Regions from separate parts of the Xanthobacter sp. 91 genome, predicted to be linked through region 3. Evidence: predicted binding sites of a transcription regulator. Region 3 holds the regulator's gene; each other region holds the start of a gene.
What was found. Region 3 encodes LexA, which represses DNA repair genes until DNA is damaged. Its sites were predicted from a motif close to TGTTCNNNNTGTGTTCNG; they were not measured.
Positions count from the first base shown of each region.

Region 1 (9,853 bases), 360 kb from region 3:
CGCTCACCTCCATCCCCAATCCCCTCATCAATGAGGCGATCACGGTGACGACGCTGGCCGGCATCACCGGCTCGGCCTCGGGCGGCCTCTCCATCGCGCTGGGGGCCATGGCGCAGCAATTCATCGCCGAGGCGCAGGCCTATGGCATCCCGCTGGAGGTGATGCACCGCGTCGCCTCCATGGCCGCCGGCGGCATGGACACGCTGCCCCACAACGGCGCGGTCATCACCCTCCTCACTGTGACCGGGCTGACGCATCGTCAGTCCTACGGTGACATTTTCGCCGTCACCATCATCAAGACCACCGCCGCCTTCGTCGTGATCGGCTTCTATTATTTGACCGGCCTCTATTGAGCAGGTGCAGCATCGCCTTTAGGTTGCGGCGCAACATGGGCTGCGAGGGGTGGTGCGGACATGGCCGAAGTGGGGGAGGCCGACGCCGGGGGGCGGGTGATCGCTGTCGCCAACATGAAGGGCGGCGTGGGCAAGACCACCACCGTGGTCATGCTGGCGGAAGGCTTTGCGGAACAGGGCGCGCGGGTGGTGGTGGTCGATCTCGACGCCCAGGCCAACGCCTCCTACTGCTTCGCCCATGACGACGAGCTGCGCGCGATCCTCGACCGCCGCCAGTCCGTGACATCCTTCCTCGCCGACCGGCTCCTCTATGGCGACCGCACCTCCATCGCCCAGTACATCTCGCCGAGCATCTGCCATGTGATGAAGGCGGGCGAGGAACTGGCCATCGACATGGTGGTGGCGAGCCCCCGCCTGCGCCTGCTGGAGCGCGAGATCGTGCTGCGGCTGGCAGAGAAGAATTACGGGCTGCGCTCTCTGGAGGGCCAGTCCCTGAAGGTGCTGGACGAGGCGCTCGGCTACCTGCGCGCGCACTATGACGTGGTGCTGTTCGACTGCGCGCCCGGCATCTCCGCCTTCACCGAGGTGGCCATCCGCCTCGCCGACATGGTGATCGTGCCCACCATTCCCGACTATCTCTCCACCCTCGGCTTCGACGCCTTCCGCGCCTCGGTGTGGGAGAACGCCCACGTCACGCGCTCCGCCTTGCCCCAGCCGAAGCGCCGGCCGCTGGTGCTGGCGAGCCGGGTGCATGCGCAGAAGATCCAGCACCGCGATACGCTCATCAGCCTGCGGGACGAGGCGGAGGACGCCGATGCGGTCTATGAGATGTTCGACACGGAAGTCCGCAATCAGGCCGCCATCGAGCGGGCCATGGACCCGGAAAACTTTCCCTACGCGCCCTCTTTCGAGCAGAAATGGTACAACGCGGTGGATGCTGTGCGCGATCTGGTGAACGAGACGCGGAGGCGGCTTAATGGCTGAGGCTTCGGATTTCTTCGCTTTGCTCGCGGCCATCGGCGGCAAGGCCGGCCTGTTTCCGGCCGGCGGCAATCTCGCGCGCAAGGCAGTGAACGAGATCGTCCGCGCGCAACTGGTGGCGGAGGGCACGGACTTTGAGGCCCTGCGCGCCATCCGCGCTCTGCTCGGTCCCGCCGCCTTCGCCGAGGCGCTGGATGGTGTGCCGGCGCCCAAGACCAAGGCGCTGCTGACACGCATCGATCCGAACGCCCCTGCCCTCACCCAGCCCGGCGACCGGGTGAAGGCGCTGCTTGCCCTCGCCGATGGCAGCCGCGCCCCGGCCGCACCGGCCGCGAAGCCGGCGAAGAAGGCGTCTTCGCGCAAGGCGGCAGCTCCAGCGCCCGCCGCCCCCGTAGAGACCGCGCCGACCGATGGGAAGCCCGCGCCGCGCAAGCGCAAGATCACCGGGCGGACGGCGCTGCGGGTGTCGGAAGAGCGCTGAGGCGCAGGATTACGCCTTGTCCTTCTGCGGCGCCGGGTCCGGCCCCAGCGTGAAGATTTCCGCCACCGCCACGAAGGTGGGCACGAACAGGCACCACATGCCCACCGCGCGATAGAGCAGCGCGGCCGAAAGGCAGCCGAAGAGGAAGGCGGCGAGGTACGCGCTCATCCGGCCGAGACGGGCGCGGGTGGCGGGAATGTTGGTGCCTTCCAACGGTCGCAAGAGATTGGCGATGTCCACCAGCACCTGCGTGAACGTGCCGGTCATCACGGTGGAGGGCGGCGAGTCGGTGAGGTGGGTGCGGTGGAGCGCGTTCTGCAGCGCCATGGCCGCCACCAGCGTCATGCCCATCATCACGGCAGCGGGAGAGTCGTGGTCGTAGAACGGCCCGTTCTGCACCGCCACCAGCGCCGCATGGGCGAGCAGCACGAGCTTTGTCGCCATCAGGATGCGGAAATCGTCCCGCCCCCGCCGGGCGAGAAACAGGCTCAGCTCCCGCGCGCACAACACCACGATGGCGAACACGGGCAGCGCCAGGACCTTCGTCAGCGAAGGCGTATCCCCGTGGGCCAGCGAGGCGGCGATGGTGACGAAATTGCCGGTGACATGGGCCGCGAACAGCCCGCCGAGCGCGACGAAGCCCGCCGCATCCACGAAGCCGGCGTTGAAGCAGAGGAGGACGGCGAGCAGGACCTTCACAGCGGCGACCTCATCCAGCCTCGGCCACATCGCGGATGCGCAGCGCCACGCGCGTCTCGCCCTGCCAGGTGTCGATGTCGAGGCACCCGGCCACGTGCAGATTGCGCCCGCGCCCGGCCAAGAGCGCCCGGCCCAGCGGCTCCTCGGCGCAGCGGAAGGCGGTGGCCTTCAATGTCGTGCCGTCCGGCGAGGAGATGCGGGCGCGCACATGGCCGGCGCCGAAGCTCTCGACATAGCTGATGCGGTGGCCGGGAAAGGCGAACACCGGCTCGGGATTGCCGGCGCCGAACGGGCCGGCGCGGGAAACGGTCTCCACCATGTCCACCGTTGCCCCGCGCGCGGTCATCGCTCCGTCGATGGAAAGGGTGCCCTCGGCGCGGGCGCGCTCCACGTCCGGCGCGAGGCGCTGCTCCAGTTCCGCGCGTAGCGCCCCGAGCTGGCGGCGCTCCACCGTGAGGCCGGCCGCCATGGCATGGCCGCCCCCCTTCACAAGGAGCCCGCTCTCCACCGCCCCGCGCACCGCGCGGCCGATGTCCACGCCGGGAATGGAGCGGCCGGAGCCGGTGCCGGTCTCGCCATTGAAGGCGATGGCGAAGGCCGGGCGCTGGAAGCGCTCCTTCAGCCGCGCCGCGACCAGGCCGACGACGCCGGGGTGCCAGCCCTCGCCGCTCACCACCACCACGGCGCCCTCCTCCGAGATGCCCAGCGCCGCTTGCGCCTCCGCCTCGGCGGCGGCGAGGATGGCGCGTTCCACCTCCTGCCGCTCGGCATTGAGACGGTCCAGCTCGGCGGCGATGCCGCGCGCCTCGGCGGGGTCCTGGGTCAGCAGCAGGCGCGCCCCCAGCGTCGCCTCGCCGATGCGCCCGCCGGCATTGATGCGCGGGCCGATGAGAAAGCCGAGATGGAACGGCCGGGGCGGCCCATCGAGCCGCGCCGCGTCCATCAGCGCGGTGAGGCCGATGCGGGTGCGCCGGCGCATGGCGAGGAGCCCCTTCGCCACGAAGGCGCGGTTGAGGCCGATGAGCGGCACCACGTCCGCCACGGTGGCCAGCGCCACGATGTCGAGGGCTTCCAGCAGGTCCGGCGCGGGCCGTTCGGCATTGAAATGCCCGCTCTGGCGCAGCGCCCGCACCAGCCCCACCGCCACCACGAAGGCGAGCCCCGCCGCGCAGACATGGCCGAGGCCGGAGAGGTCGTCCTCCCGGTTCGGGTTCACGATGGCGGTGGCGGGCGGCAGGGTCTCCCCCGCCTGATGATGGTCGATGACCACCACGTCCATGCCGAGCCTTTTCGCGGCCACCAGCGGTTCGAGGGAGGTGGTGCCGCAATCCACCGTCACCAGCAGGGTCACGCCGCGCGCGGCGAGCTGCTCGATGGCCGGAACGTTCGGCCCGTAGCCCTCGAAGATGCGGTCGGGAATGTGGAAGAAGGGATCGAGCCCGCCGGCCTGGAGCACGCCCACCATGAGGGCGGTGGAGCAGGCGCCGTCCACGTCATAGTCGCCGAACACCGCCACCTGCTCGCCGGTCGTGACCGCGCGGGCGAGGCGCGCCACGGCGGCGGGCATGTCAGTGAGCGTGTCGGGATCGGGCAGAAGGGTGCGGATGGAGGGGTCGAGATAACGCTCCACCTCGTCCAGCTGCACGTTGCGGGCGGCGAGCACGCGGGCCAGAAGCTCGCTGATGCCGAAGCGCTGGGCCATGGCGAGCGCCGTCTGCCCCCCGCGCACGTCCAGCCGTTCCCGCCAGGTGCGGCCGGTGGCGGAGCGGGCGACGTCGAGGAAGAGGCGATTCGGCACGGCGATGTTCACGCGCGCATGAAGCCAGAGGAGAGGCGCGGCGTCGAGCACGGGCCGGGCATGGCTCAATTGTTGCCATTCTGTTCCCCTCGCCCTCCGGCTCTGTCACTATGGGGAAATCAGGGGCCGCGGCGCCGTCCCGATTCGCGCCGGCCCTGCCGTTCTGCTATCTGGCGCCCAAACCTCCGACCTCAGAGACCCATGTCCGACAGCGATAATTCCGACGATCTCTTCGCCGCCCGCCCGCGCGGTGCCAGCAAGTCGCCTGCGCGGGAATCGACCGGCAGGGAGAGCGCGCGCGGCAAGGCCGCCGTCGTGCCCGCCATGGCGGGCGATTATACCGCCGCCCATATCGAGGTGCTGGAAGGGCTGGAGCCGGTGCGGCGCCGCCCGGGCATGTATATCGGCGGCACCGATTCCAAGGCGCTGCACCACCTCTTCGCCGAAGTGGTGGACAATTCGATGGACGAGGCCGTGGCCGGCCACGCCACCTTCATCGAAGTGCAGCTCGGCGCCGACGGCTACCTCACCGTCTCGGACAATGGCCGCGGCATCCCGGTGGAGGAGCACCCCAAGTTTCCCGGCAAGTCGGCGCTGGAGGTCATCATGACCACGCTGCACGCCGGCGGTAAGTTCGACAGCAAGGTCTACGAGACCTCCGGCGGCCTGCACGGCGTCGGCGTCTCGGTGGTGAACGCGCTCTCCGACGATCTGGAGGTGGAGATCGCGCGCAACCAGACCCTCTATCGTCAGAGCTTCTCCAAGGGCGTGCCGCAGGGGCCGCTCAAGGAAGTCGGCCGCATCACCAACCGGCGCGGCACCCGCGTGCGCTTCCATCCCGATCCGGAAATCTTCGGCGCCGGCGCGCATTTCGAGCCGGCCCGCGTGTTCCGCATGGCCCGCTCCAAGGCGTACCTGTTCGGCGGCGTGGAAATCCGCTGGTCGTGCGACCCCGAGTTGCTGAAGGCCGGCGAGAACATCCCGGAGAAGACGGTCTTCCGCTTCCCCGGCGGCCTGAAGGACTATCTGGCGGCGGACCTCGAAGGCAACACGCTGGTCCATCCCGACATCTTCGCTGGCCGCATCCAGAAGACCGGCGGGCACGGCTCGGTGGAATGGGCGGTGGCGTGGGTGGCGGATGCCGATGGCAGCATTTCCTCCTATTGCAACACCATCCCCACCCCCGATGGCGGCACCCATGAGAACGGCCTCAAGGCGGTTCTGCTCAAGGGCCTGAAGGACTATTCGGAGCGTGCCGGACAGGGCAAGCGCGGCTCCGTCATCACCGGCGACGACGTGATCACCGGCTGCGCCGCCATGCTCTCCGTGTTCGTGCGCGAGCCGGAATTCCAGGGCCAGACCAAGGACCGCCTCGCCACCGCTGAGGCCGCCCGCATCGTCGAGCAGGCGCTGCGCGACCCGTTCGACCACTGGCTCGCCGCCAATCCGGTGCAGGCGAGCCGCCTGCTCGACCATGTGATCGACCGCGCCGAGGAGCGGCTGCGCCGCAAGCAGGAGAAGGAGGTCTCCCGCAAGACCGCCGTGCGCAAGCTGCGCCTGCCCGGCAAGCTCGCCGACTGCTCCAACACCGAGGCGGCTGGCTCCGAGATCTTCATCGTCGAGGGCGACTCGGCCGGCGGCTCGGCCAAGCAGGCGCGGGACCGCAAGACGCAGGCCGTGCTGCCTTTGCGCGGCAAGATCCTCAACGTCGCCAACGCCACCCGCGACAAGCTCGCCGCCAACCAGCAGCTCGCCGACCTCGGCCAGGCGCTGGGCTGCGGCACCCTCGCCCACTACCGCGAGACGGACCTTCGCTACGAGAAGGTCATCATCATGACCGACGCCGACGTTGACGGGGCGCACATCGCCTCCCTCCTCGTCACCTATTTCTTCCGCCAGATGCCGAAGCTGATCGAGGAGGGCCACCTCTTCCTCGCCGTGCCGCCGCTCTACCGCATCACGCAGGGGGCCAAGACCCTCTATGCGCGCGACGACGCCCACCGCGAGCGGCTGCTGAAGAAGGAATTCAACGGCAAGGGCAAGGTGGACGTGGGCCGCTTCAAGGGCCTCGGCGAGATGATGCCGGCGCAGCTCAAGGAAACCACCATGGACCCGAGGACGCGCACCCTGCAGCGCGTCTCCGTGGAGGACGCAGAGCGCGCCGCCACCGTGGATCTCGTGGAACGCCTCATGGGCAACAAGCCGGAAGCCCGCTTTGCCTTCATCTCCGAGCGCGCCGCCTTCGCCGGCGAGGAGATGCTGGACATCTGAGCCGGCGCGGGGGCGGCGGGCGATTAACGCCGCCATCGCGGCACCGGAGGGGGAAGATCATGGGGGATGAAACGAGAGTGACACGCGCGGGGCGCGGCATGCGGATGACTCTGGCTACTGGCCTTGCGCTTGCCACCCTGCTGCCGGGGGCGGCGCGGGCGCAGTCGTTCGGCAATGACGAGCAGTCCTGCGTCTCTTATGGCTATTGGGCGGTGTCCGTCATCTATCTGGCGGCGAGCCAGGGCTGCGACTGGAGGCGCGCCAACGAATTGATCGACCCCATGCGCCACACCAAATGGTGCATGGGCCAGTCGGCGCAATCCATGTCCAGGGCGCCGCAGGTCCACCGCAACGGCGTCACCGCCCGCTGCGCCAAGCAGGGCGCGTCGGTGAGGATCAACATCTGACGGGAGCCGCCGCCCTCACGAGGTCCGCATCTCAAAGCGTCTCGGGGGGTGAGATCTGGCCCCGCCTCGGCTGGAGCAGCCCGGCGGGGCCGGCGAGCAGCAGCATGCCGATGCCGGCGGTGATGAACATGGCCACCACCCCGGCGAAACCCGCCGCCTGCGTCAGCCCCAGCGCGCCCAACGCCTGGCCGATGAAGAAGGAGGAGGCGAACAGCGCCAGCGCCGATCCGCGCGCCTCGGGAGCCAGTTCCGTGGCGAGGATCTGCAGCACGTTGTGGATCATGTAGAAGGCGAAGCCCGCCCCGGCGAAGATCGCCGCCATGAGCACCAGCCCATGGGCGCGGGTGGCGAGAATGAGCAGCACGCCCACCCCCGCCGCGCCCCAGCGCACCATGCCGCTGAGGCCGAGATAGCGGACCAGCAGCGGCACGGCGAAGGTATAGACGGCGCCGCCGATGGCGAAGGCCGCGAGCGCGATGCCGGCCTCCTTGGCATTGCCGATGCCCTGATGGACCATCAGCGGCGCCACCAGTGGGAACACCCCGAAGCTCAGCGCACCCTCGATCGCGACCACGCCGTAGACCTTGATGGACAGCGGGTTGCGCAGCACCAGCCCATAGCGGGCGATGGAGGCGGCGAAGGACAAAGGCTTGCGCTCGCCCTCCTCTGTCAGGCCGAAGGTGGTCGCGAGCGCCGCCAGCGCCGCGACGGCGAGGGCGCACCAGAACACCTCGCGCCACCCCACCAGCTCGGCGATGAAGCCGGCCAGCGCCGAGCCGGAGAGCTGCCCCAGCACCAAAGCGAGCAGCACGCGGCTGAGGGCCAGGGGCCGCCGCTCGAACGGTACCCGGTCGCCCACCGTCGCCAGCACCACCGGAATGATGCCGCCGGCGAAGGCACCGCAGAAGACGCGGGAGGCGAGCAGCATCTCGTGGCTGGTGGCGGTCGCCGAGACCACGAGGCCGATGGAGAGCATGGCGAGGTTCACGCGGATGAGCCGCACCTTGCCCACCGCATCGCCGATGGGGCCGAACACCAGCTGCATCAGCGCATAGGGAAAGGTGAAGGCGCTGGCGAGCATCGCCACCTGCTGCAACGTCACCTGAAGCTCGCTCGCCAGGATGTTCAGCATGGGATCGACGACGCGCATGGAAAACGCGCTCGCGAACGCCGCGAGGCCGAGGACGAGAAGGAAAGGCATGGGATCCGGAACGGCGACAGGAATGCCATCCGTGCGGCGTCGGCCGGATCGGGTCAACCCGACAAGGCCGCATGGGTGCAGCGCACACTCATTCGCCGCGCGCATGGCGACTGCCCGCAAAGCGTGCATTTCCGCGCCAGCGCCGGAAGAACGGCGCTTTATGCCCTCCGAATCGGCGAGACCGGGCGGAAAACATTGACACGGCGCATCATTTTCTTATGTTGCTATGCGTCGTCCGAGATATGTCGAATCCAAGCGCGCCGACCGACGACCACTCGTCTGACCCCGTACGGCACGGGACGTTCGATCAGCGGCGCGCCGCCGCATCCAAAAGATGCAATGTCATTTTCCGAGCTCGGCCTGAGCGATAAGGTTCTCGCGGCTGTCGCCGATACTGGCTACACGACCCCGACCCCCATCCAGGCCCAGGCCATCCCCCATGTTCTCGCGCGCCGGGATGTTCTCGGCCTCGCGCAGACAGGTACCGGCAAGACCGCCGCCTTCACGCTCCCCATGCTGACGCTGCTGGAGCAGGGCCGCGCCCGTGCCCGCATGCCGCGCACTCTCATCCTGGAACCCACCCGCGAGCTCGCGGCCCAGGTGGAAGAGAATTTCACGCGCTACGGCAAGTACAGCAAGCTCAACGTCGCCCTGCTCATTGGCGGCGTTTCCTTCGGCGACCAGGACACCAAGCTCGTTCGCGGCGTGGATGTGCTGATCGCCACCCCCGGCCGCCTGCTCGACCATGTGGAGCGCGGCCGCCTGCTCCTCTCCGGCATCGAAGTGCTCGTCATCGACGAAGCCGACCGTATGCTGGACATGGGCTTCATCCCGGACATCGAGCGCATCTGCAAGCTCGTGCCCTTCACCCGCCAGACGCTGTTCTTCTCGGCCACCATGCCGCCGGAGATCCAGCGCCTCGTCTCGCAGTTCCTCTCCAACCCGGTTCGGGTGGAGGTCTCCAAGCCCGCGTCCACCGCTACCACGGTGACGCAGGAACTGGTCGCCTCCGGCCGCGAGGACTACGAGAAGCGCGACGTCCTGCGGGAGCTGATCCGAGGCTGCGAGAATTTGCAGAACGGCATCATCTTCTGCAACCGCAAGCGCGACGTGGCGGTGCTCCACCGCTCGCTGCAGAAGCACGGCTTCAATGCCGTCGCCCTGCACGGCGACATGGACCAGCACGCCCGCATCAAGGCGCTGGACGAGTTCCGCAATGGCGAGGCGACCCTGCTGGTTGCCTCCGACGTGGCCGCACGCGGCCTCGACATTCCGGCGGTGAGCCACGTCTTCAACTATGACGTGCCGCACCACGCCGAGGATTACGTCCACCGCATCGGCCGCACGGGCCGCGCCGGCCGCGCCGGCACGGCCTACACCATGGTCACGCACCTCGATGCCAAGTCCCTCTCGGCCATCGAGAAGCTGATCGGCAATCCGATCCCCTGGCATGGCGCGCCCCTGGGCGACGCCCCGCCGGCCTCCGAGCGCCGCGGGCGCGAGGATGGCCGTCTGCGCGGCAAGCGCCGCATGGACAAGGAGCCCCGCGAGGGCCGTGGTGATCGCGAAGGTCGCGGCGAGCGCGAGCCGCGCCGTGAGCGCGAGCCCCGGGCCGAAGGCGCGGAGCGTGCCGAGCGTCAGCCGCGGGCTGAACGGGCGGAG
Region 1 is NZ_JNIB01000001.1:5,127,924-5,137,776, forward strand. It holds gene A37E_RS0123920 (GntP family permease) at 1-353, shown strand, start outside; gene A37E_RS0123925 (AAA family ATPase) at 414-1,337, shown strand; gene A37E_RS26205 (hypothetical protein) at 1,330-1,815, shown strand; gene A37E_RS0123935 (YoaK family protein) at 1,825-2,514, opposite strand; gene recJ (single-stranded-DNA-specific exonuclease RecJ) at 2,525-4,324, opposite strand; gene parE (DNA topoisomerase IV subunit B) at 4,514-6,583, shown strand; gene A37E_RS0123950 (hypothetical protein) at 6,688-6,990, shown strand; gene A37E_RS0123955 (MFS transporter) at 7,022-8,191, opposite strand; gene A37E_RS0123960 (DEAD/DEAH box helicase) at 8,531-9,853, shown strand, end outside.
Region 1: the regulator LexA is predicted to act here: its motif matches at 4,383-4,400, upstream of parE (DNA topoisomerase IV subunit B).

Region 2 (9,853 bases), 220 kb from region 3:
CCCCGGCGCCGGCGTGGCCATGGCCATGTACAACTTGGATGAGTCGATCCGCGAGTTCGCCCGCGCCTCGCTCAACTACGGCCTGCTGCGCAACTACCCCGTCTACCTCTCCACCAAGAACACGATCCTCAAGGCCTATGACGGCCGCTTCAAGGACATCTTCCAGGAAGTGTACGAGGCCGAGTTCAAGGCGGAGTTCGAGAAGCGCGGCCTCACCTACGAGCACCGCCTCATCGACGACATGGTGGCCTCGGCCCTCAAGTGGTCCGGCGGCTATGTGTGGGCCTGCAAGAACTATGACGGCGACGTGCAGTCCGACATCGTGGCCCAGGGCTTCGGCTCGCTCGGCCTGATGACCTCCGTGCTGATGACGCCCGATGGCAAGACGGTGGAGGCGGAAGCCGCCCACGGCACCGTCACCCGCCACTATCGCGAGCACCAGAAGGGCAAGGAGACCTCCACCAACTCCATCGCCTCCATCTTCGCCTGGACCCGCGGCCTTGCCCATCGCGCCAAGCTCGACGGCAACGAGGACCTCGCCAAGTTCGCCGCGACGCTGGAGAAGGTGTGCGTGGACACGGTCGAGGCCGGCGACATGACCAAGGACCTCGCGCTCCTCGTCGGTGCCGACCAGAAGTGGCTCTCCACCACCGGCTTCCTCGACAAGGTGTCGGAGAACCTCACCAAGGCCATGGCGGCCTGAGGCAGACGACATTTGGCGGCAGCCCAGGCTGCCGCCACAATCCCGAAGGGGTCGCCACGTGCGGCCCCTTTTCTTTTGGCGGGAGGCGTCAGGCGGCGGGGGCGTCGGTCTCGGGCTTCACGTCCGGATGCAGTTCCGAGAGCCGGCCGATCACGTCGGGATGGCGCAAGGCGAGCATGTACAGCTCGTTCTCCTCGATGGAGAGGATCTTGGTCTTCGCCACCGCCCGCACCGTCGCCGGATCTGGCTTCGTGTGACCGGGCAGGAGCCCGAACACCTCGCCCGGCCCCAGCGAGCGGATACCGTCGGGGCTTTCCATCTCCACCCTGCCCTCCAGCACCACGAACAGGTGGGCCGCCTCCTCGCCACGCCGCACCACGTGGTGGCCGCGGTCGTAGCTGCGGGAATGCAGAACGGGCAGGATGTCGCCCAGCACGGGCGCATCGAGATCGGAAAAGGGCGGCAGCCGCGCGATCATGGAGAAGGTGACGACGAAGTTGTGCTTCGAGATCACCTCGGCAAAGGAGCCGGCGATAATGGCGATGGGCAGCGCCAGCATCATGAGGCCAGAGATCATGGTGAGGCCGCCGATGACACGGCCGAGATTGGTCACCGGCACCACGTCGCCATACCCCACCGTGGTGAGGGTGGTAATGGACCACCACATGGCGAGCGGGATGGACCCGAACTTGTCCGGCTGCACATTCCGCTCGGTCAGATACATGGCGGTCGCCGACATCAGCACGCCCGAGCACAGGATGATGAGGCAGGAGAGCAGCGCGTAGCGCTCGCGTCGGATGGCGAGATAGAGCGCATTGAAGCCGGAGGAATAGCGCGCCAGCTTGAGGAAGCGCACGAGGCGCAGCACCAGCAGGGCGTGGGGATCGAAATCGGTGGCCAGCGCCACGAACCACGGCAGGATGGCGATGAGGTCGATCAACGCCGGCACGGTCAGCATGTAGCTGAGCCGCGCGCGCGTATTCGACATGCCGCGCCGGAGCGGGTGTTCCGGCGCCACCCACAGCCGGAACCCGTATTCCACCGTGAAGATCAGCAGCCCGCAGAACTCGCCGACCCTGAACCACCACGCATCGCGAATTTCCAGGGATTGCACGGTTGCCAGCACCGCGCCCGTCACCGACAGCAGCACCGTGCCGATCAGGAAATAATGGACGAAATCCGCTGTCCGGTCGCCGGGAAGGTCTCGCTCCAGGATGTCGAACACACGTCGCCGGGCCGATTGCTCCTTCATCTCGTCCTCAAATCCCCTGCCCGCCTTGGCTTCGCGCGCGACCGAGCGCTGTCTCGATGCGGGCCCGGGCGCGCTCGGTGCGCGCCACCACCACCTCGTCCGGCAGACCGAGCTGCGTCAAGAGGCGGGCGGCGAGTTGCAGGCTTGCTTCCTGCGCCTCCGGTATCACGCCCGCCACCCCGAGCGCCGACAGCCGGTGGGCATGCTCTGTATCCTTGGCACGGGCGATGATCGCGGCCGACGGCCAGTGCTGGCGCACGGCACCCGCCATGCGTTCGGCCGCATTGGGCGCATCGAGTGTCACCACGAACACGGTCGCGCGCTCGGCACCCAGGCGCGCCAGCATCTCCGCGCGCCCGGCATCGCCGAAATAGACCGGCAGGCCGGCACCCCGCGCCTCGGCCACCCGGCGGGGATCGTTGTCGAGCGCCACATAGGCGACGCCCTCTTCCTCCAGCGCGTCCGCTACCATGCGGCCCACCCGCCCGAAGCCACCAATGACCACGTGGCCCTCTGCGCTGCTCTGCGCAGGCGCGGCGAGGCTGTCGTTGAGGCGGGCATCCAGCGTCCGCCCCAGCCGCCGGCCCAGCCGCGCGAGGAACGGCGTTGCCGCGAGGCTGAGGCCGACCATGGCGATAAGGACGCCGGCATCGGCCCGCGGCAGCGCCCCGTTCGCCGCCAGGAGCGCCAGCACCACGAGGGCGAATTCCCCCGTCTGCGCCAGCAGCACGGCCGCCTCCGCCGCAGCCGGTGGCGCGACTTTCATCAGGCGGCCGGCGGCATAGGTGAAGACGATCTTCACGGCGAGGATGCAGGCGACACCGCCCAGCACCCAGCCGAGCCGCGGCAGCACCACGGCGAAATCGATGCTCATGCCCACGGTGACAAAGAACACGCCGATGAGCAGGCCCTTGAACGGCTCGAGGTCCACCTCGATCTGGTGCCGGTAGGCCGTTTCCGACAGCAGCATCCCGGCGAGGAAGGCCCCGAGCGCGCTGGACAGGCCCGCCCGATGGGTGATCGCCGCCGAGCCCACCACCACCACCAGCGTGATCGCCATGATGAGATCGCGCGACCGGGTGGAAGCCGCCGCCGCGACCAGCGGCGCCAGCACGAAGCGTCCCGCCACCAGAATCAGCGCGACGGCGCCCACCGCCTTGACAAGCGCAAGGGCGGCCAACGTCAGCACGTCCGGCGCATTGCCGGTGAGAAGCTCCGCCGCCAGCAGGATCGGCACCACCATCAGGTCCTGAAACAGCAGGACGGCGATGACGAGCTGGCCGAGCGGGGCAAGGGCGCGATGCTGATCGATGAGCAGCTGGCTCACGACCGCCGTGGACGACAAAGCGAGCGCCGAGCCCAGCACCAGCGCCACACCCGGCGGGTATCCGATGAGCACCGCACCCAGCGCCAGCGGGACACCGCAGAACACCACCTGCAGGCAGCCGACGCCGAACACCTCGCGCCGCAGCGCCCACAGGCGCGCGGTGGAGAATTCAAGCCCGAGCAGAAACAGCAGGAAGACGATGCCCAGTTCGCCGAACGGCGCCGCCCGTTCGGGACTGGAAATGGTGACGAAACGCACCAGCGGCAGCGTATCGGCGAGGTGCCCGAGCCCGTGGGGGCCCAAGAGCGCACCCACGGCGATGAAGCCCACCACGGCACCGATACGGGCGCGGTGGAAGAGCGGCACCAGCACCCCGGCGGCGAGGAGATAGACGAACGCATCCTTGAGGAAGCTGTCGTTCAACGCACCGCCACTCCGCTACCGTTAGCCCGCGCCCCTTCCCTGTGTGGCAAGAATGACTGACGCTGCGCAAGGGGCCTGGATCAAATCAGCCCCCAATACGTCGGAGAATGTCTCCGAACCTTGCCCTTGCCGGACCAGGCTCGGCCCATCGGCGGCTGTGTCCTCCGATGCCGCGGTACGGCGGAGCGGCGAACCGCCCGGCCGTTCAGCCCGCGAGGGCCGCCTCGATGGCGGAGAGGGCAGCCTCCGCCTTGTCGCCGTCGGGGCCGCCGGCCTGGGCCATGTCGGGACGGCCACCGCCGCCCTTGCCGCCCAGCGCCTCGGCACCCCGCCGCACCAGCGCAACGGCATCCACGCGGGCGGTGAGGTCGGCGGTGACGCCCACCACGATGCCGGCCTTGCCATCGGACGTGACGCCGACGATGGCCACCACGCCCGAGCCGATCTGCTTCTTGCCCTCGTCCACGAGGCCCTTGAGATCCTTGATCTCGATGCCTTCCACCTGCCGCGCCAGGAGCTTGATGTCGCCGACCGTGCGCACGGCGTCGGCCGCGCCCTGGTTGCCGCCCATGGCGAGCTTCTTGCGGGTCTCGGCCAGCTCGCGCTCCAGCTTGCGCCGCTCCTCCACCAGCGCGGCGACACGCGCCTCAACCTCCGCCACCGGCGCCTTGAGCGCGGAGGCGGTGGCGATGAGCGCGGCGTTGGCGCCGTTGAGATGCTTGCGGGCCGAGCGGGCTGTGAGCGCCTCGATGCGGCGGACGCCGGACGCCACCGCGCCCTCGGAAACCACCGAGATGAGGCCGATGTCGCCGGTGCGCTTCACATGGGTGCCGCCGCACAGCTCCACCGAATAGGGCGCGCCGTTGCCGTCGTCGGTACCCATGGAGACGACACGCACCTCATCGCCATACTTCTCGCCGAACAGCGCGCGGGCGCCGGACTTGATGGCGTCGTCCACCGCGAGGATGCGGGTCTCCACCGGCTCGTTGCGCAGCACGAAGCGGTTGGCGATCTCCTCCACTTCCGCCACCTCGGCCTCGCTGAGGGGCTTGGGGTGGGAGAAATCGAAGCGCAGGCGGTCGGGGGCGACCAGCGACCCCTTCTGCGCCACATGCTCGCCGAGCACCCGGCGGAGCGCCTCGTGCAGGAGATGGGTGGCGGAATGGTTGGCGCGCACCGCGGCGCGGCGGTCGTGATTGACCTCCAGCACGAGAGCGGTGCCGGGCTTGAGCGTGCCGGTGTCGACCTTCACATCGTGCAGGAACAGGTCGCCCAGCTTCTTCTGGGTCGCCCGGACCTCCACGACGATGCCGCCCTCGCCGGTCATGCGGCCGGTGTCGCCCACCTGGCCGCCGGATTCGGCATAGAAGGGCGTCTGGTTCAGCACCACGAGGCCGGTCTCGCCGGCATTGAGGGCCGCAACCTCAGCGCCGTCGCGCACGAGGGCGGTGACAACGCCTTCGGCCTTCTCGGTGTCGTAGCCGAGGAAGTCTGTGGCGCCCACCTTGTCACGAACAGAGAACCACAGCGTGTCGGTCGCCGCCTCGCCGGAGCCGGCCCAGTTGGCACGGGCTTCCGCCTTCTGACGGGCCATGGCGGCGTCGAACGCGTCGGTGTCGACGCTGATGCCGCGGGCGCGCAGGGCGTCCTGGGTCAGATCGAGCGGGAAGCCGTAGGTGTCGTAGAGCTTGAACGCTACCTCACCCGGGAAGTTCGCGCCGGAAACGAGGCCCTGGCTCTCCTCCTCGAGGATGGAGAGGCCGCGCTCCAGCGTGCGGCGGAAGCGCGTCTCCTCGAGCAGCAGCGTCTCTTCCGCCAGCGGCTCGGCGCGCACGATCTCGGGATAGGCCCGGCCCATCTCGCGCACCAGGATGGGCACGAGGCGGTGCATCAGCGGGTCCTTGGCGCCGAGCAGCTGCGCGTGGCGCATGGCGCGGCGCATGATGCGGCGCAGGACGTAGCCGCGCCCCTCGTTGGAGGGCAGCACGCCGTCGGCGGTGAGGAAGACCGACGCGCGCAGGTGATCGGCGATCACCCGGTGGCTGGCCTTCTGCGGCCCTTCGGGATCGACGCCGGTGAATTCCGCGACCTCGGCGATGAGGGCGCGCATGAGGTCGGTCTCGTAATTGTCATGCGTGCCCTGCAGCACGGCCGAGATGCGCTCGAGGCCCATGCCGGTGTCGATGGACGGCCGCGGCAGGCCGACGCGCTCGCCGCCCGGCAGCTGCTCGTACTGCATGAACACGAGATTCCAGATCTCGATGAAGCGGTCGCCGTCCTGGTCCGCCGAGCCGGGCGGGCCACCGAAGATGTGCGGGCCGTGGTCGAAGAAGATTTCCGAGCAGGGGCCGCACGGGCCGGTGTCGCCCATGGACCAGAAATTGTCCGAGGACGCGATGCGGATAATGCGGTCGTCGGACAGGCCGGCGATCTTCTTCCACAGGCCGTAGGCTTCCTCGTCCTCGCTGTAGACGGTGACGAGCAGGCGGTCCTTCGGCAAATCGAAGGTGCGGGTCACGAGGTTCCAGGCGAGCTCGATCGCGCGATCCTTGAAATAGTCGCCGAACGAAAAGTTGCCGAGCATCTCGAAGAAGGTGTGGTGCCGCGCGGTGTAGCCCACATTGTCGAGGTCGTTGTGCTTGCCGCCGGCCCTGACGCACTTCTGCGACGTCGCAGCCCGCGAATAGGGCCGCTTCTCGACGCCGGTGAAGACGTTCTTGAACTGCACCATGCCCGCATTGGTGAACATGAGCGTGGGGTCGTTATGCGGCACGAGGGGCGACGAGGCGACGGCCTCGTGGCCCTCCTTGACGAAGTAGTCGATGAAGCTCGACCGGATCTCGTTGACGCCGCTCATGTGCCGGCACTGTCCCTCGGAGGCCGGGCCTTGCGGCGGCCGGCTCTGGTGATCGCTGCGCGCGCCAGCGCCTCGGGCCGAGCTTGGGGCCATCCCTCGGGTGTCGCGCGGTTCCCTCGACCGATGCGGCCGGCGGAACCGGGTTCGTTTAACGATGGGCCCGCCGCTTGTCCAGAAACGCGAGGGCGCAAGACGAAACGGGCGGAGACCATCCGGCCCCCGCCCGCACCGAAATCCGTCAAGGCGACGTCCGCGCCCGGCGCATCAGGCGTCGGCGGCGGAGCCTTCGGCGTCCTCCTCCGGATCGCCGGCGAGGATCTTCTCGGCGATGAGGCCGGCATTCTGGCGGATAGCGGCCTCGATGCGCCCGGCGATCTCCTGGTTCTGCTTCAGGAAGGTCTTGGCGTTCTCGCGACCCTGCCCCAGGCGCTGGCTGTCGTGGGAGAACCAGGCTCCGGACTTCTCCACCACGCCGGCCTTGACGCCGAGATCGAGCAACTCGCCCGTCTTGGAGACGCCCTCGCCATACATGATGTCGAACTCGACCTGCTTGAACGGCGGCGCCAGCTTGTTCTTCACCACCTTCACGCGGGTCTGGTTGCCCACCACCTCGTCGCGTTCCTTGATGGCGCCGATGCGGCGGATGTCGAGGCGGATCGAGGCATAGAACTTCAGCGCGTTGCCACCCGTGGTGGTCTCCGGCGAGCCGTACATCACGCCGATCTTCATCCGGATCTGGTTGATGAAGATGACCATGGTGTTGGACTTGGAGATGGAGGCCGTGAGCTTGCGCAGTGCCTGGCTCATGAGGCGGGCCTGAAGGCCCGGCTGGTTGTCGCCCATCTCGCCGTCGAGTTCGGCCCGGGGGGTGAGGGCCGCCACCGAATCGACCACCAGCACGTCGACCGCGCCGGAGCGCACCAGCGTGTCGGCGATCTCCAGCGCCTGCTCGCCGGCGTCGGGCTGGGAGATAAGCAGGTCGTCGAGGTTCACGCCCAGCTTGCGGGCATAGATCGGGTCCAGCGCGTGCTCGGCGTCGATGAAGGCGCAGGTGCCCCCGCGCTTCTGCGATTCGGCGATCGTGTGAAGCGCGAGCGTGGTCTTGCCCGAGGATTCGGGCCCGTAAATCTCCACGACGCGTCCCTTGGGCAGGCCGCCGATGCCCAGTGCGATGTCGAGCCCCAGCGAACCGGTGGGAATGCTCTCAATCTCAAGGGCTTTCCCGCCCTTGCCGAGCCGCATGATGGAGCCCTTGCCGAAATGCCGCTCGATCTGCGAGAGCGCGGCATCCAGCGCCTTGGTCTTGTCCATGGAAGAACCTTCGACGAGTCGGAGTGTCGCCTGAGTCATCGCCGCGCTCCGGTGCGGGTGCAAGGGGAATTAAGAACGTTGTATTTGTACTCTTTTTGTTCTCGGTTCGCAATATGTTCTCTTTGGTCCCTCGCGTGTGGTGGAAGCGCGATCGCTCTTTGTCGCCGAGCACCAACAGGATGCCGGAATTAAATGTCGCTGACGCCGGGCATTGAACGACCTCGACACGCTCATAACCGGAGCGGGTTGGCACCACCGCCGCCCTGTCGGGGATCGACCGGCAGGGCGACGTGGCATCGGCGTGGAGGCGTGAGCGCCTAGAGGGCGGCGTGGTCGCGCACGGCTTCGCCGAGGGCATCCTTGAGGGTGGCGAAGCGGGCGTCGAGGGCGAGCGGGTCGGTGCGGTTGAGCGCGATCATCTGCGCCCGCGCCTCGCCGCCCCGCACCACCTCGAAGGCATCGGCCGCGATGCCGGCGACAACCGCTTCGGCCACCGCCTCGGCAGGTTCGCGGCTGAAACCGACCTCCGGTCCGGCGCGGCTGCTGCGCATCATCGGCGTGTCGGTGGCGCCGGGATAGACAGTGAGGATGCGCACGCCTTCTCCCGCCAGTTCCCGCCGAAGCGCCTCGTCGAAGCGCGCGAGGCCAGCCTTCGCCGCCGCATAGGTGGCGTAGAACGGCATGCCGATGAGCGCGATGGCGGAGGTGATGTCCACGATCAGCCCCTCCCCGCTCGCCCGCAGCGCCGGTAGCGCGGCGCGGGTGAGGAGGATGGGCGCAATCAGGTCCACCTCGATCATGGTGCGGATGTCGGCCTCGCTCGTCTCCTCCAGCCGGCCAGCGCGCACGCCACCGGCATTGTTAATGAGGATGTCGAGGCCGCCCAGAGCCGCCACCGCGCCGTCCAGCATGGCCCCACGGTCCGCAGGATCGGTCACGTCGCCGGGGATACCGTGGACCTCGGCGCCGGACGCCTTGAGCCCGCCGACCGCCTCCGCCAGCACCTCTGGCCGGCGGCCGGTGAGCACAAGGCGCGCGCCGTCTGCCGCCAGAGCGGTGGCGATGGCACGGCCGATGCCGCTCGATCCGCCGGTAAGGAGGATTCGTTTTCCCTTGATCTTCATGGCGTTGCCTGCCCCTTCACTCCGCAGCCGGCGGATAGTTGGAGGGGAAGAGCGCCTTGCGGGATTCCTCATCGCCCATGGGCTTGAAGGCGTGATCGGTGCCCACCGCGCGGGCGCGGGCGGCGGCGGGGCGGGCGTCGATCTCGGCGAACCAGCGCTTGATGTGCGGGAAGCGCGCCAGGGGATCGTCCTCGCCCTTCAGCACCCGGGACGCGCGAAGGACCCACCCCCAGGCCGACATGTCAGCGATGGTATAGTCCTTGCCGGTGATGTAGGGGCGGGTGGCGAGCAGGTCGTCGAGCACCTGATAGTGCCGTTCCGCCTCGCGCCGGTACCGGTTCACGGCATAGCCGAGCCCCTCGGGCGCGGCGTGCTGGAAGTGCACCGCCTGTCCGGAGAACGGCCCGAGGCCGCTGGCGAGGAACAGCAGCCAGGAGAGCAGCTCCGGCCGGTCCTTGGGATCACCGCCGAAACGGCTGGTCTTCTCCGCGAGATAAATGAGGATCGCGGTGGAATCGAACACCCGCGCCTCGCCGCCGCCCGGCCCGTCCGTATCGACGATGGCCGGCACCTTGCCGTTGGGATTGATGGCGCGGAACGCCGGCAGGTGCTGCTCGCCCTTGGCGGTGTCCACCGGGACAATCTCGTAGGGAAGGCCCGTCTCTTCCAGGAAGAGCGCGACCTTGGCCGGGTTGGGCGTGGGATGGAAATAGAAGCGGATCAACGGGATCACCCTTCGCTGGCAGCCGCCGAAGCGGGCACGTTTGCGTTTTAGAACGACTGATATAGAATGCACGCATCGGACACCTGCGCAAGCTGTCCGCATCGCAAAATACTGCCGCATGCCAGATCTCGG
Region 2 is NZ_JNIB01000001.1:4,984,097-4,993,949, forward strand. It holds gene A37E_RS0123255 (NADP-dependent isocitrate dehydrogenase) at 1-703, shown strand, start outside; gene A37E_RS0123260 (cyclic nucleotide-gated ion channel) at 792-1,955, opposite strand; gene A37E_RS0123265 (cation:proton antiporter) at 1,963-3,705, opposite strand; gene alaS (alanine--tRNA ligase) at 3,911-6,562, opposite strand; gene recA (recombinase RecA) at 6,827-7,912, opposite strand; gene A37E_RS0123280 (SDR family oxidoreductase) at 8,191-8,997, opposite strand; gene A37E_RS0123285 (glutathione S-transferase N-terminal domain-containing protein) at 9,014-9,721, opposite strand.
Region 2: the regulator LexA is predicted to act here: its motif matches at 7,959-7,976, upstream of recA (recombinase RecA).

Region 3 (9,853 bases):
TGGTGGAGCGGGCGCTGCCGCTGACGGCGTGAGTTCAAGCCCGCGCGGCGCCTGAGCGAGACGCACCCAAAGCCCGCGTGGCGCCTGAGCGAGACGCACCCAAAGCCCGCGTGGCGCCTGAGCGAGACGCGCTAGAAGCCCGCGCGGCGCTTGAGCGAGACGCACCCAAAAAAGCCCGCGCGGCGCCTGAGCGAGACGCACTAGAAGCCTGCGCGGCGCAAAGCTCTCTCAGGCCGGCTTCACCAGCACGAAGGTCAGGAGGCCGGTCTCGACCTCCTGCTTTTCCAGCACCGCGCCCGTCTCGTGCGCGAGGTGGGGAATGTCGATCACCGCCATGGGGTCCGTGCAGGTGACGACGAGCCGGGTGCCCGCCGCCGCCTGCACCAGCGCCTTGCGGGTGCGCAAGGCGGGCAGGGGGCATTTCAGCCCCTTCAGATCCAGCGCGACGGTAACGGCGGCCGGCTTCAAATCGCCTGATCCCGCAGCCGGCCGAGGCTCTCCTCGCGGCCGAGCACGGCCAGCACATCGAACACCGGCGGGGAGGTGGACTTGCCGGTGAGTGCGGCGCGCAGGGGCTGGGCCACGGCGCCGAGCTTCACGCCCTGCGCCTCGGCATAGCGGCGCACCACCTCCTCGGTGGCGGCGGCGCTCCAGTCCACGGCTTCCAGCAGCGGCACGAGGCGGCCGAGATGGGCGCGGGCCTCGGGCGAGAGCAGCGTGGTCGCCTTCTCGTCCAGCGGGATGGGCCGCTCGACGAAGATGAACTCGGCATTGTCCAGCAGTTCGACCAACGTCTTCGCCCGCTCCTTGAGCCCCGGCATGGCGGCGGCGAGCTGGGCGCGGCGGGTGTCGGTCATGCGCGGCAAGCGGTGCTCCGCATCCGGCAGGTAGGGCACGAGCGCATCGATGGCGGCCAAAAGCTCGGCATCGCTGGAGGCGCGCATATAGTGGCCGTTGAGGCTTTCGAGCTTGGCAAAGTCGAAGCGCGCGGCCGAGCGGCCCACCTTGTCGAGGTCGAAAAATTCGACCATCTCGTCGGTGGAGAACACCTCCTGGTCGCCATGGCTCCAGCCGAGGCGCACGAGATAGTTGCGCAGTGCCGCCGGCAGATAGCCCATGTCGCGATAGGCATCGACGCCCAGCGCCCCGTGGCGCTTGGAGAGCTTGGCGCCATCCGGCCCGTGGATGAGCGGGATGTGCGCCATGCGCGGCACGTCCCAGCCGAGCGCGCGATAGATCTGCGTCTGGCGGGCGGCGTTGGTGAGGTGGTCGTCGCCGCGGATGATGTGGGTGACGCCCATGTCGTGGTCGTCCACCACCACCGCCAGCATGTAGGTGGGCGTGCCGTCGGACCGAAGCAGCACGAGGTCGTCGAGGTCCTTGTTGGGGAAAGTCACGGTGCCCTGCACCATGTCGTCGATCACCGTCTCGCCCTCCTGCGGGGCGCGCAGGCGGATGACGGGCGCGCGATCGGCCGGCGCCTCGGAGGGGTCGCGGTCGCGCCAGCGGCCGTCATAGCGCGGCGGGCGGCCCTCCTTGCGGGCCAGCTCGCGCATCTCGTCCAGCTCCTGGGGCGTGGCGTAGCAGCGATAGGCATTGCCCTTCGCCAGCATCTCCGCCACCGCGGCCTGATGCCGCTCGGCGCGGGCAAACTGGTAGATGGGCTCGCCCTCCCAGTCGATGCCGAGCCAGGAGAGCCCCTCGATGATGGCGTCGATGGCCTCCTTGGTGGAGCGCTGGCGGTCCGTGTCCTCGATGCGCAGCAGCATCTTGCCGCCGGTGTGGCGGGCATAGAGCCAGTTGAACAGCGCCGTGCGCGCCCCGCCGATATGCAGGAAGCCGGTGGGCGAGGGGGCGAAGCGGGTGACGATCTGCGACATCGGGCGGGGCTCGGCGGGATTGGGTCCGCTTGGACGGGAGACGCGCGGGCGGCCCTGCGGAACGCAAACCGAACCACATGGCGCGCGGGAGGCGCCCGTGTAGCATAGAGGCGGGGCACAAGGAACATGGGGCGGGGACGGGCGCGACCCGGCCCGGCCCCCGGCGGGCGGGGATGGACGAGCGGGCTTCAGGCGGCGCGCGGGCAGGGGGGCGGGGAGCTGCGGGCGCGCTCCCGGTGTTCTCCGCGCGCGGGCTTTCACGCCTCGCCGACGCGCTGAAGGCCCGCATCGCCCATGACGTGGCGGCCGAGGCAGCATCCGGCCGGCTGATCCTGTGGCTGCCGGCCGCCTTCACCGCCGGCATCCTGCTCTATTTCGGCGCCTCCGCCGAACCTTCGCTCACCGCGAGCCTCGTGCTCGTGGCCCTGTTCGCGGCGGCGGCCTGGGGGGCGCGGGCGCGGCCGGTGATGTTCGGGGCCGCGGCGGTGCTCCTCGCCACCATGGCCGGCTTCGCGGCCGGCGGGGTGCGCACCGCGTTCATCGCCCACGAGATGGTGGTGCCGCCCAAGACCCCGGTGCGCCTGTCCGGCTTCATCGAGCGGGTGGAGCGGCGGACCACCGGCGACCGCATCCTGCTGCGGCTCGATGGCGACGCCGTGCGCGGGCTGAAAAACGCGCCGGCGCTGGTGCGCCTCTCGCTCCGCAAGGGATGGGCGCCGCCGGTGGGCAGCCATGTGACCCAGCTGGCGCAATTGCTGCCGCCCTCCGGCCCGGCCATGCCGGGTGCCCATGACTTCGGCCGCACGCCGTGGTTCCAGGGCATCGGCGCCATCGGCTACGGGCTCGGCCGGCCCAAGGCGGCGGCGCCGCGCGATCCGCCTTTGTCCGTGCGCCTCGCCATGGCGCTGGACGGGGTGCGCCAGAGCCTGTCGGACCGCATCCGCGCCTCGCTTTCCGGCGTACCGGCGGAGGTGGCGGTGGCGCTGGTGGCTGGCGACCGCTCCGGCATTCCGCGCGCGGTGGAGGAGAGCATGCGGGTGTCCGGCCTCTCGCATATCCTCTCCATCTCCGGCCTGCACATGGCGCTGGTGGCCGGCACCCTGTTCGGGCTGGCGCGGGGCCTGCTGGCGCTGGTGCCGGGGCTGGCTTTGTCGTGGCCCATCAAGTCCATGGCGGCGCTGATCGCGCTGTCGGGCAGCGCCTTCTATCTCGTGCTGTCGGGCAACGACGTGCCGGCGCAGCGCTCCTTCGTGATGACGGGGCTGGTGCTGGCCGGCGTGCTGGTGGGGCGGCCGTCCCTGTCGCTGCGCTCGGTGGGTGTGGCGGCGGTGGTGGTGCTGGCGCTGACGCCGGAGGCGGCGCTGGACCCGGGCACGCAGATGTCGTTCGCCGCCACCCTCGCCCTCGTCGCCGCCTATGAGCGGCTCCAGCCTTTGCGAGCGATACCCCGGCCGGATGGCATCGCCGGAGCCGTAATCTCCTGGGTGGCCGTGCTGGTGGCTGGCACGGCGCTCACCTCTCTGGTGGCGGGGCTGGCGACGGCGCCGTATGGCATCTTCCACTTCCAGCGGGTGGCGCCCTACGGCCTGCTCGCCAATCTCGCGGCGATGCCGGCCGTCTCATTCCTCGTGATGCCGGCCGGGCTTGCGGGCGTGCTGCTGATGCCGTTTGGCTGGGATCATCTGGCCTGGCCGGTCATGGGGCGGGGCATCGAGATCATGACGGCGGTGTCCGACTGGGTGGGCACGCTGCCGGGGGCAGACATCCGCGCCGCCTTCGTCGGTGCCGGAACGCTGCTCTGGCTCTCCCTCGCGCTGCTGGCCCTCTGCCTGCTGCGGGGCGTGCTCACCCTCGCAGCGCTGGTGCCCCTCGGCCTCGCCGCGCTGGTGGCGGGAACGCCGCTGAAGCCGGACCTCCTCATCGCGCCCGATGCGCAGACGGTGGCGGTGCGGATGCCGGATGGACGGCTTTCCGTGCTCGGTGCCTCGGGCCAGAAACTGGTGGTGGAGCAATGGCTGACGCGGGAGGGCGACCGCCGGACGGCCGGCACCAAGGACCTCGCCTCCGCCTTCCTGTGCGACCCGCTCGGCTGCACCGCGCCGCTGCCCGGCGGCGGCACCATCGCTGTCTCCCGGCGCGCCGAGAGCCTGGAGGCGGACTGCCTGAATGCCCGCATGGTCGTGACCCGCGATGCCCCTCCCCGGGCCTGCCCGGCCGAGGTGCTGACGCCGGAAAAACTCGCGCGGACCGGAACGCTCGCCTTCACCCTGCGCGAGGGCGCCCTCGTGGCCGAGCGAAGCCGCAGCCCCTCAGTGTCCCGGCCGTGGATGGCACCGCTGCCGCCGGACCTCGCACCGGAGCGGGAGGCGGTCGATGCGGGCGATCCGCAGACCGATGCCACCGCCCCCTGACACGACAATTGCCAGGCGTCGGGGTGAGGGGCAACGCCTTCAAAAAAGCGCAGGCGCCCGTTGAGCGTGGACCACCGCGCCCCTCACCCCGTTCCGGATCTCCCGCGGGAGAAATAAGGATCAGTAGCGGCGCATGAGGCCGATCAGGCGGCCCTGGATGCGCACGCGGTCGGGACCGAAGATCCGGGTCTCGTAGGCCGGATTGGCGGCCTCCAGCGCGATGGACGCCCCCTTCTTGCGCAGGCGCTTGAGGGTGGCTTCCTCGTCGTCCACCAGCGCGACGATGATGTCGCCGGTGTCGGCGGAATCGCACTTGCGGATCAGCACCGTGTCGCCGTCGAGGATGCCGGCCTCGATCATGCTGTCGCCGCGCACCTCAAGGGCGAAATGCTCGCCGGAGCCCAGCATTTCGGGCGGGATGTTCAGCGTATGGCTGCGGCTCTGAATGGCGGAGATGGGCGAGCCGGCGGCGATGCGGCCCATGACCGGCACCGAGACCACCTGTCCCGCCTCGTCATCCTCCGCCACGGGGCGGACCTTGCCGAGGCTGCCCTCGATGACCGAGGGCGAGAAACCCCGCCCTGCGGACCGGGCGGAGGCGAGGCCCGGCGCCACGCTGTCGGGCAGGCGGACCACCTCCAGCGCGCGGGCGCGATTGGGCAGGCGGCGGATGAAGCCGCGCTCTTCCAGAGCGGTGATGAGGCGGTGGATACCGGACTTGGAGCGCAAGTCCAGCGCTTCCTTCATCTCGTCGAAGGAGGGGGGAACACCGGTCTCCTTCAGCCGCTCATGGATGAAGCGCAGAAGGTCATATTGCTTCCGAGTGAGCATTCCCTGGCCCCGTTCCTTGCACGCACCGCCGCGGAACAGGCGCTCTCGGCCGGTCCCGATTCAAGGCGCATCCCGCCCGGTGCGCCGCGAAACAAATCATGAACAGTCTTTATCTGTTCCTTTTGTGTTCCGCAAGTGGTGAAGGCTCCGTTAAGGGCTCAATCCGCGAAGGGAATAATCTCGCAGGGGTCTCCGACGCGGCCCGCCGGGGCGAAAGGCGGGCGCACCAGAAGGCAGTCGGCGGCGGAAAGAATGCTCAGCATGGCGCTGTCCTGCGAGGTGCAGGGGATGGCGTGGATCGAGCCATCCGCCCGGCGCTCGAGGGTCGCGCGCATGAAATCGCGCCGCACGTCATTGGGCGGCAGGTCCGCCGCGAGGCGCGCCGGCACCGTCTCGGGGCCGGGGCGGGAATCGCCCTGCAGGGCGCGGATGAGGGGGACGAGGTAGACCATCCCGCAGACGTGGGACGACACCGGGTTGCCTGGCAGCCCCAGCACCCGCACGGTGCCGCGATGGCCGAACATCAGCGGCTTGCCGGGCCTGAGCGCGATCTTGTGGACCGAGAGATCGACCCCTTCCGCCTTCAGCGCCGGGGCCATGAGGTCATGATCGCCCACCGAAGCGCCACCGGAGGAGACGACGAGATCGAACTCGCCGGAGAGCGCCCGCGCCACCACGGCGCGGATGGCGGCGAGGTCGTCCTTGATGAGGCCGAGGTCGGTCACATCGGCGCCGGCGCGGCGGGCCAGTTCCGCGAGGCCGAAGGCGTTGGAGACGACGATTTCGCTGTCGTTGCCGGTGCCCTGGCCCGGCAGCACCAGCTCGTCGCCGGTCTGAAGCAGCGCGACGCGCGGGCGGCGGGCGACCGGCACGGTCGCATGGTCCATGGCGGCGGCCAGCATGATGTCGCGGCCGGTCAGCCGCCGGCCCGCGAAGAGGCCGGGCGCGTCGGCGGAAAAATCGCAGCCGCGCTTGCGCACGTTGCGGAGCGCAGCGGTCGGGGCCGTGGTGGTGATGGTGTCGCCCTCGCGGGAGACGTTCTCCTGAATCACCACCGTGTCGGTGCCTTCCGGCACCACGGCGCCGGTGAAGATGCGCACGGCCTGCCCGGCGCCCACGGTGCCAGCGAAGGGCCGCCCGGCGGCGGATTCGCCGATGACGGCGAGGCGGGCAGGCGTCTGCGCGATATCGGCGCCGCGCACGGCATAGCCGTCCATGGCCGACATGTCGGCGGGCGGCTGGGTGCGGCGGGCCGCCAGATCGCGCGCCAGCACGCGGCCGGCCGCGGCCTGCACCGGCACATCCTCCACACCGAGCGCAGACACGCCGGACGTGATGAGCGCGGTGGCCTCCTCGACGGTCATGAGCGCCATGGCGCGGCTCCCTCACTCTGCCTGAACGCAGGTCTTGTCATGGTGGCGGGCCGGCTCAGGCCGCGTCGGTGGCGCGGAAGTGGCCGCTGCGGCCGCCGGATTTCTCCAGCAGGCGAATGCCTTCAATGCGCATGCCACGGTCGGCGGCCTTGGCCATGTCGTAGATGGTGAGGCAGGACACGGAGACGGCGGTGAGCGCCTCCATCTCCACCCCGGTCTGGCCCGTCACCTTGGCGCGGGCCGTCACATGAAGGCCGGGCAATGCAGGATCGGGGGCAACCTCCACCTCCACCTTGGTCAGCATCAGCGGATGGCAGAGGGGAATCAGCTCATGGGTGCGCTTGGCGGCCATGATGCCGGCGATGCGCGCCACGCCCAGCACGTCGCCCTTCTTGGCGTTGCCGGAGAGGATGAGATCCAGCGTCTCGCGCGCCATCACCACCTGCCCCTCGGCCAGCGCCTCGCGGGTGGTCGCGTCCTTGTCGGACACGTCCACCATGCGGGCGGCGCCCTGTTCGTCGAGATGGGTGAGGCTGGCCATGGCCGTCGCGGTCTTCCCGGATTCGATGTCGGGGGGAAGATGGCGTCCGCGGCGGCGCCTGTCCACCGCCGCAGGAGCAATGCGGCGGAAAGGCAGTGTTGCCGGCTTGGGTTCAGGTCAGCGCAGGCGGGTCCACACCTGCGTCTTGCAGAGCGGGACGACCACGCAGCCGCGCAGCTTCAGCGTGTTGTCGCCATCCATGGTGATGGTGCCGGAATAGGTCTTGCCGTCCTCGGCATTGTAGATGCTGCCGCCGCTCCATTCCTGCGGGCCGCCGGAGAAGCCGGTGAGGATGGTGAGGCCCTTCAGCGCCCGGCCGCGCAGCGAGGCGTTGGAATTGTTCACATCCTTCAGCGCCGGATCGGCCTTCAGACCCTCGGAGGAAACGAGGCGGCCGCACAGGCCCGCGCCGCACTTGGAGATTTCCACCTGCCCGCTGCGGGTGGGGGTCTGCCACAGGCCGGTCGGGTCCGCGGCGAAAACAGGCGTGGCGAGAAGGGCGGCAAGGCCGGCAATCGCAAACGTCTTCATGAAGCTCCTCCCTTGCGTGCGGCCTCTTGCGGACCGCCTCACGTATTAAAGAGTAACTTCACGTATACGGCAAGCCGAGGTGGCGAGGCCTATGTGGCCAACAGCTGGCACGTGGCGGACGCGACATCCTTCTGCCGCATCAGGCTCTCGCCCACGAGGATGGTGCCGATGCCCACCTGCGCCAGCCGGGCCACATCCTGCGGGGTGAAGATGCCGCTCTCGCCGATGACGATGCGGTCCTTCGGCACGCGCGGGGCGAGGCGCTCGCAGGTTTCCAGCGTGGTCTCGAAGGTCCGCAAGTTGCGGTTGTTGATGCCGATGAGCCGGCAGGGCAGCGCCAGCGCGCGGTCCAGCTCGGCGTCGTCATGCACCTCCACGATGGCATCCATGCCGTGGGCCGCCGCCGCGTCCGCGAGGTCGCGGGCGAGGGCGTCGTCCACCCCGGCCATGATGATCAGGATGCAGTCCGCACCCCAGGCGCGGGCCTCCGCCACCTGATAGGTGTCGTACATGAAATCCTTGCGCAGCACGGGCAGGCTCACTGCCGTGCGGGCGGCCTTCAGATAGTCCGGCGCGCCCTGGAAGGAGGGCGTGTCCGTGAGCACCGAGAGGCAGGTGGCGCCGCCGCGCTGGTAGGCGCGGGCGAGGGAGGGCGGGTCGAAATCCGCGCGGATCAGGCCCTTGGAGGGGCTCGCCTTCTTGATCTCGGCGATGAGCGCGGTGCGGCCTTCGGACAGGCTCTGCTCGATGGCCCCGGCGAAGGGACGCACGCGGGGCGCGCAGCGGGCGGCGGCCTCGATTTCGTTGAGCGGCCGGGCCTTCTTGGCGGCGGCGATTTCCTCGCGCTTGTAGGCCTCGATCTTGGTGAGAATGTCGCTCATTGCGCGGCCTCCGGGGCGAGTGAGGCGGAAAGGGTGACGAGCCGTTCAAGCCGCGCGCGGGCGGAGCCGGTGTCGAGGCTGGTCTGCGCCATGCCGACGCCGGCGGTCAGGTCCTTGGCGCGGCCGGCCACCACGAGGGCGGCGGCGGCGTTCAGCACCGCCACGTCGCGATAGGCGCCGGGGGCGCCGTCCAGCACGGCGCGCAGGGCTTCGGCATTCTGGGCGGCATCGCCCCCCTTCAGCGCCTCGGCCGGGGCGCGGGCGAGGCCCACATCCTCCGGGTTGAGGGTGAAGGTGTGGATGCGGCCGTCTTCCAGCACGGCGATGTCGGTGCCGCCGGAGATGGTGATCTCGTCCAGCCCGTCCGAGCCGTGGACCACGAACGCCTTCTCCGAGCCCAGCGCCTTCAGCACCTCGGCCAGCGGCACGATCCAGGATTTCGCGAACACGCCCACCATCTGCCGCTTCACGCCGGCCGGATTGGAGAGCGGGCCGAGCAGGTTGAAGATGGTGCGCGTGCCCATCTCCACCCGTGTCGGGCCCACATGCTTCATGGCGGGATGGTGGGAGGGGGCGAACATGAAGCCGATGCCGGCCTCGCCGATGCAGCGGGAGATGCCGGCGGGATCAAGATCGAGCCGCACGCCCAGCGCCGCGAGCACATCCGCCGCGCCGGACTTGGAGGAAAGCGCCCGGTTGCCGTGCTTCGCCACCGGCACGCCGGCGCCGGCGACGATGAAGCTGGCGCAGGTGGAAATGTTGTAGGAGCCGGAGGCATCGCCGCCGGTGCCCACCACGTCCACCGCCTCATCCGGGGCGTCCACGGTGAGCATCTTGGCGCGCATGACGGAGACCGCGCCGGCGATCTCCTCCACCGTCTCGCCGCGCACGCGCAGGCCCATGAGCAGCGCGCCCATCTGGGAGGGCGTCGCCTCGCCGGACATCATGCGGTCGAACACGAAGGCGGCTTCGTCGCGGCTGAGGCTCGCGCCGGTGGCCACCTTGCCGAGCAGGGGTTTGAACTGGTCCATGGTGTGTCCTCGCCCCCGTCTCAGCCCTTGGCCTTCTCAGCGTTGAAGGCGGCGGCGATCTCGAGAAAATTGCGGATCAGCGCGTGCCCGTTCTCCGAGGCGATGCTCTCGGGGTGAAACTGCACGCCGTGGATGGGCAGGCTCTTGTGGGCAAGGCCCATGATGAGGCCGTCTTCGGTGTGGGCCGTCACCTCCAGCGCGTCCGGCAGGGTGTCCCGCTCGACGATCAGGGAATGATAGCGCGTCGCCTGGAAGGAATGGTTGAGGCCGCGGAAGACGCTTTTGCCCTCGTGCAGGATCTCGCTCATCTTGCCGTGCATGGGGGAGGGCGCGCGCACCACGTCGCCGCCGAACACCTGCCCGATGGCCTGATG
Region 3 is NZ_JNIB01000001.1:4,763,292-4,773,144, reverse strand. It holds gene A37E_RS0122275 (M20 aminoacylase family protein) at 1-32, shown strand, start outside; gene A37E_RS0122270 (sulfurtransferase TusA family protein) at 229-468, opposite strand; gene gltX (glutamate--tRNA ligase) at 465-1,880, opposite strand; gene A37E_RS0122260 (ComEC/Rec2 family competence protein) at 2,117-4,291, shown strand; gene lexA (transcriptional repressor LexA) at 4,412-5,122, opposite strand; gene glp (gephyrin-like molybdotransferase Glp) at 5,281-6,495, opposite strand; gene moaC (cyclic pyranopterin monophosphate synthase MoaC) at 6,551-7,036, opposite strand; gene A37E_RS0122240 (DUF2147 domain-containing protein) at 7,154-7,567, opposite strand; gene trpC (indole-3-glycerol phosphate synthase TrpC) at 7,657-8,448, opposite strand; gene trpD (anthranilate phosphoribosyltransferase) at 8,445-9,479, opposite strand; gene A37E_RS0122225 (aminodeoxychorismate/anthranilate synthase component II) at 9,500-9,853, opposite strand, start outside.